Regions from separate parts of the Paenibacillus nicotianae genome, predicted to be linked through region 2. Evidence: predicted binding sites of a transcription regulator. Region 2 holds the regulator's gene; each other region holds the start of a gene.

Region 1 (2,284 bases), 150 kb from region 2:
TCCTGTTCGTATCGAGTACGAGTTAACAGACAAAGGTCGTGCACTCAAGCCGGTGATGGAACAGATTCAGAACTGGGCAGAGCATTGGGTTGAATAGAATTTTATAAATCAATCAAAAAAAGCTTTCCGCTGTGAGTCATCTACGGAAAGCTTTTTTGGTATTTTTAGTTGTCTCAACAGGTAATTGCATAAGCAAACCTGATTATTCATTACACTCTGCATATTTCTTTAGGGCACATTTCGCAGTGGCATACTTCTTGTAATGCTTCAAGGTCATGGATAATGATCATACCATGTTCATATTCGATACTTTCTTTTTTACGGAGATCACTAAGCATCCGGTTAACACTTTCACGAGTAGCACCAATCATATTCGATAGATCAGTATGCGTAATTTTTTTGTTAATCAAAATAGAACCTTGATCATTATAATCTTCGCCATACGTATTGCTTAAACGAATCAATGTAGAGCAGAGAGCACCTGGTTTACCATATAACATCAAATCACGCACTTTAGTCTGAGTAAGACGGTGATGCGTGCCCATCCATTTCATAAAGTCGATAGCAAAGTCGCAATACTGGCAGATCATCAATTCTAATTCCTTATGTTCTATAACAGCAACTTCAGTATCTTCTATCGCTTCTGCTGTAAATCCAAGACGTGTACCAGAGAAAGGATCTGCTTGACCGATCATATCGCCTGCTTGATACATATATAGAATCAATTCTTTACCTTCATCAGTTGATTTGGTTAATTTGACCCGTCCACTTTTAATGAAATACAATTTATCTGACAAATCGCCTTCCCAGAATAAATGAGATCCTGCGGCAATACTACGTTCTGTAGAATGGTTAAGTAATCTTTCCTGATTAATTTCCGAAAAGCATGCTGTATTATGACGTGGTTGAGTTTCTTCTAAAGAATTGTTCATTATTGTTCGCCCCTTTTGTTTCAATTATACGTGAAATTAATCATAATGCATAACATTTTAGGAAAAAAATTGGAAATTAAATGATTAGTTAAATTGTACATTATATAGGAAAGATCGTGAACTCATTGATACATAAAAACAATTCATACTTTGTGATTAATTTCACTATTATCATACATCTTTTTATATTAAAATGCAAAAGGAAAAAATAAAATAAAACAAATTTAAAAAATAAAAATTGATTGTGAAAAATATCACATTATGATTTATGTCTCTATGCTATGATCGGTGTGTAGACAAAAGCGATACACATTCTGAGGAGGATGAGAGAAATGGCTGTTAAAAATGATGCTAGTCGTAACGTGGAATTGAGTGCACAGGAAGAAATTCAAAAGTTAATCGATAAAGCGAATAAAGCACATGCTGCATTTATGAATATGGATCAAGAACAAATTGATAATATTGTACAAGCAATGGCGTTAGCAGGCTTGGATCAACATATGTATCTTGCCAAAATCGCTGTTGAAGAAACAGGCAGAGGCGTATATGAAGATAAAATTATCAAAAACATGTTCGCTACTGAATATGTATACCATGGTATCAAAAATGAAAAAACAGTCGGTATTATTGAAGATAATGATTATGAAAGCTTCCAAAAAATTGCTGAACCTGTCGGAATCATCATGGGGATTACACCAGTAACCAACCCAACTTCGACTACCATGTTCAAATCTTTGATCTCAATCAAAACACGTAACCCAATCATTTTCGGCTTCCATCCCTCTGCACAGAATTGTAGTAAAGAAGCGGCTCGCATTTTACTTGAAGCTGCTGTCAAACATGGTGCACCTGCGGATTGTATCCAATGGATCGATGCTCCTTCTATGGACAAAACAAATGCATTAATGAATCATCCTGATGTAGCATTGATCTTAGCTACTGGTGGTGGCGCAATGGTCAAAGCAGCATATAGCTGTGGTAAACCTGCACTTGGCGTAGGTCCTGGTAACGTTCCTGCTTTTATAGAGAAAAGTGCTGACTTGCAACAAGCAGTTAATGACTTGATTCTTTCCAAATCGTTTGATAACGGTATGATCTGTGCTTCTGAACAAGCAGTAGTTATTGAAGAACTTGTTTATGAAAAAGTGAAAAAATTAATGATCGACAACGGTTGTTACTTTGTAACTAAAGAAGAAGCAGGCAAATTAACCAATGGTGCAATGAATGTAGATAAATGCGCAGTTAATCCTTCTATTGTAGGTCAATCTGCTGTTAAAATTGCTGAACTTTGTGGAATTACAGTCCCAGCTGATACCAAAATACTGGTAGCAGAATTGGAAGGTGTAGGTACT
Region 2 (2,284 bases):
AATCCAGATCATGAGCTGCTTGTACAAATTGTTCGATGTATGCAGGTGGACAAGTATACGGTGCGTGTGGAGACATCATCGTTGTAATACGTCCATTTGCTTGACCATGCCAATCACGTGCAAAGTCGATCGATTGTTTTAGCTTTTGCTTTTGCTCTTCTTCTGAACATAAGCCGATTACACCACGCATCAATACTGCACGCATACCGGATTGTTCTACGACTTCTGCTACACGTTCTGAGCGGTCATACATATCGAGGAATGTAGTCGTACCGCCTTTTAACATTTCTAATACTGATAAAGCAGTTCCCCAGTATACATCGTCACTTGTGAATTTCGCTTCCATCGGCCACATTTTTTCTTGTAACCATACTTGTAGAGCCAGATCGTCTCCATAGCCGCGTAGCAACGACATTGCTGCATGACCATGACTGTTCACTAGACCTGGGATAAAGAACAAATGATTACCATCGACTACTGTCGTGCCTTCTTCGATCACAGGTTCTTCTTCTCCAAGATAAGTGATCCATCCATCTTCTATCACCATATGTCCAAAAAGCATCGATTTCTCTTCGCTCATTACAGCAAACATACCGTTTTTGATAACCCATTTGTTCGAAGTATTATTCATTAGTTTCATGTTCCTTTCCATCTTCCAGATAATAGGCAAGGCTTAATAAATCCGTTGTAAAATCAGCAGTGTGCACACGAATATGCGGTGGAGCTTTCAAAATAATCGGAGCAAAATTCAAAATCGCTTCTATTCCAGCTTCTATCAACTGATCGGCTACACGCTGTGCTTCAATATTTGGTACCGTAATAATACCAATACGAATACTTTTTTCTTTGATCGTTGCTCCCAATTCTTCAATCGGTTGCACGACTAATGTATTGATCATCGAACCTACTTTAGGCTCAAGAGAATCAAAAACAGCTACAATTTTCATTGTTTCTTTGAGATACATATTATAGTTAGAAAGGGCATGCCCTAGATTACCTGCACCTACAAGTGCGACATTAATTTGTTGATCTAATTTTAAAATATGACGTATTTTTTCAATCAGATACGATACATCATAACCGATCCCTTTGCGTCCAAAATCTCCAAAATACGCTAAATCTTTGCGAATTTGTGCTGGATTCAAATCTAATTTTTGTCCCAGTTCTTGCGAAGACACTGTAGGAACTTCACGAGTGTGAAGTTCGTTCAAGTATCGAAGGTATACAGGTAGTCTTCGCACGACTGCTTCTGATATTTTGTCGGATTTCATGCTTGCTCCCCCTCTTGATTTACAGTTTCCTTTTCAGGTTCGGCCTGGCTAAGCCATTCTGTAATACGGGGTACCATCTGCTCTGTAGGCATATGTTCCATTTTGGGACCGGGCAATGAATATAGAAAATGCTTGCCATAATAGGATTCGATCACACGAGTGTCATAGACAATAACGATTCCTCGATCACTAGATGTCCGTACTAATCTACCAAAACCTTGTTTGAAACGGATAACTGCTTGCGGTACAGATAATTTCATAAATGGATTTTTCTTTTCTTTTTTAAGCCGTTCACTTTTGGCTTCAAGCAGTGGATGATTGGGCGGTTGAAAAGGTAAACGCACGATCGCCAGACAAGTTAATGCTTCGCCTGGAATATCGACCCCTTCCCAAAAACTGCTTGTACCGAGCAAGACCGAAGCCGAGCGCTCTTGAAATCTTCGAGTTAGCTTGGTACGACTTCCTCCATCAACGCCTTGACCAAATACTGCAATATCGCTATGTGATAACTTCTCTTTCAAAGGCTCATACACCTGCTTGAGCATCCGATAAGAGGTAAATAACACCATCATTCGTCCATTGGTCGCTTTTGCAGTCTCCGCCAATGAGTTCGCTAATGTATCTACAAAGAACGCATCACCCACACTGCCTTTGACACTTGGGAAATCGCGCGGAATCAACAATAGCGATTGTTCACGATAATTGAAAGGTGAAGATAGCTGTTCGGTCATCAATCGACCTTCTTTTTCTGCTTCTACCAGTCCCAGTTGTTCAATCATATATTGGAATTTCTTTTCGATTGATAATGTTGCTGATGTCAAAATAATACTTTTCTTTTTATCAAAAAAGTACTCTTTCAGTTGCTTGCTCACATCAACCGGTACAGCATACATCTGCAAAGACTTACTACGGTAATTACCATTAGCTTCATACCAGTAAACCGTATCTGCACTTTCCAGCTTCACAAATTGACGCAGATCATCTCGTACTACCGTTAAGTCTTTGAATAAACC
Region 3 (2,284 bases), 150 kb from region 2:
CATAATGCTTCTACGATTGCAGGTATGGCATTTGCGAATGCATTCTTAGGAATTAACCATAGCTTGGCACATAAATGGGGTGGACAATACCATACAGCACATGGTCGTACCAATGCGATCCTGTTGCCACACGTTATCCGCTACAATGCGAAAAAACCAACTAAATTCGCAGCGTTCCCTAAATATTCTCACTTTATTGCTCACGAACGTTATGCTGAGATTGCTCGTATCTTGGGATTGCCAGCACGTACAACCGAAGAAGGCGTGAACAGCTTAATCAATGCCATTCGTGATATGAACCGTAAATTAGGTATCCCTGAAACATTTGAATCTTTGGGATTTGATGCCAAAGAATTTGAAGCTCGTGTAGACTACCTTGCAGATCGTGCATTTGAAGATCAATGTACAACAGCGAATCCTAAATTACCTTTAGTCACAGAACTAGCTGATGTATACCGCAACGCATTCTATGGTCGATTTGAATAAATAGACCTGTCCGACAAGTAAACTGATAGATTGAAAAAAGGATCACTCCACAAATGCTTTTATAGCAGAGTCGTTGGAGCTGATCCTTTTTTTCTTCTTCATCTATAAAAGAAATTATCTTAAATAAAGGGCAAGCAAATATAGGCAGGTTTGAAATTAAAAAGAACGATCTCCTATTTTGCTACTCTGGCAGAACAAGGAGAATCGTTTTTTTCATTCGTAGAGAGGAGTGATGCGATGTAAAAATGTTATTCTATCATTTGAAGATAGAATAATACAGAAATAGTGTGACTTTTATCGTTGTTAGAAGATGAATATTCCGATATGATGCTACAGTTATTTTGAGCAAAATGTTATGTATATTTTTGTATTAGTAGATTGATCTTACTGTATTTGTGTTGTAATGAAGTGCTTGTCGATGATGTAAAAGGGTTTCTGAATATCTGTAGTAGTTATTTTTGAAAACTGTTATAGATACAGAATGTGATAAAAATCATAATAAAAATGCGATTTTGTGATAAATGTCACATACTCTGCTTATCAATTACATCATAATAAAGACATAGCCGGAGGGAGAAAATAATAGCTTTCGGTATCGTGTAAGCAAGACAAGCATTAGCTTAAATGCTTTTGTGATTTTATTCACAAATAATGGAGGGATTATCAATGTCAGTTATCGAAAGAAATGTACAGGATAATTTAAAACAAGATGCATGGCGCAATTTCAAGTTAGGTAAATGGACAAAACATGTAGATACTCGTGATTTTATTGAGCAAAATATTAGCGCTTATCAAGGAAATGAAACATTCCTAGCTGGCCCTACTTCCAATACAAAAGACTTATGGGATATTATTTCCAAACTATCTAAAGAAGAAATCGAACGTGGTGGTGTATGGGATGTAGATGCAGCAACACCTTCTACTATCACTTCACATGGTCCTGGATACCTGGACAAAGACAAAGAACAAATCGTCGGCGTGCAAACAGATGCTCCTTTCCGTCGTTCATTGCAACCTTTCGGCGGTATCAAAATGATGATCGATGCTTGCAAAGCGTATGGCTTTGAAGTACCAGAACAAATCATTGATATCTTCACGAATATTCGTAAAACGCATAACCAGGGTGTATTCGATGCTTATACTTCTGATATGAGAGCAGCACGTAAAGCAGGTATTATTACAGGCTTACCAGATGCTTACGGTCGTGGACGTATTATCGGTGACTATCGCCGCGTAGCATTATACGGTGTAGACTTCTTGATCAATGAAAGAAAACAAGATTTGAATGATATTGAAGTTGATGTGATTGATGAAGATATTATTCGTCTTCGTGAAGAAGTATCTGAACAAATTCGTGCGTTAGGCGAATTGAAACAAATGGCTGAAATGCATGGGTTCGATATTTCCAAACCTGCACAAACAGCGAAAGAAGCGTTCCAATGGGTATACTTCGGTTACCTTGCAGCAATCAAAGAACAAAATGGTGCAGCGATGTCTCTAGGACGTGTATCTTCTTTCCTTGATATCTATATCGAACGTGATGTCAAAGAAGGCACATTAACAGAACAACAAGCTCAAGAATTAGTAGACCATTTCGTTATGAAATTACGTATCGTTAAATTCTTGCGTACTCCAGACTACAACGAATTGTTCAGTGGTGACCCTACATGGGTAACTGAATCTATCGGTGGTATGGCTGTAGACGGCAAAACATTAGTTACCAAAAACAGCTTCCGCTTCTTGCATACACTTTACAACTTGGGTCCTGCACCAGAACCTAACTTGACAGTATTGTGGT

What was found. Region 2 encodes Rex, which represses fermentation and respiration genes when NADH is low (regulators of the CRP and FNR family bind a similar motif). Its sites were predicted from a motif close to TTGTGAAATATTTCACAA; they were not measured.
Region 1: a site for Rex is predicted at 1,175-1,192, ahead of adhE (bifunctional acetaldehyde-CoA/alcohol dehydrogenase). Genes of this name have one in related genera too.
Region 3: a site for Rex is predicted at 1,117-1,134, ahead of pflB (formate C-acetyltransferase). Genes of this name have one in related genera too.

What each region holds. Positions count from the first base shown of each region.
Region 1 is NZ_JBHUGF010000010.1:606,825-609,108, forward strand. Features, by position in the region: gene ACFSGI_RS06845 (winged helix-turn-helix transcriptional regulator) at 1-97, shown strand, start outside; gene ACFSGI_RS06850 (Crp/Fnr family transcriptional regulator) at 210-932, opposite strand; gene adhE (bifunctional acetaldehyde-CoA/alcohol dehydrogenase) at 1,265-2,284, shown strand, end outside.
Region 2 is NZ_JBHUGF010000010.1:758,172-760,455, reverse strand. Features, by position in the region: gene ACFSGI_RS07585 (amidohydrolase) at 1-631, opposite strand, end outside; gene ACFSGI_RS07580 (redox-sensing transcriptional repressor Rex) at 624-1,271, opposite strand; gene dinG (ATP-dependent DNA helicase DinG) at 1,268-2,284, opposite strand, start outside.
Region 3 is NZ_JBHUGF010000010.1:610,216-612,499, forward strand. Features, by position in the region: gene adhE (bifunctional acetaldehyde-CoA/alcohol dehydrogenase) at 1-486, shown strand, start outside; gene pflB (formate C-acetyltransferase) at 1,153-2,284, shown strand, end outside.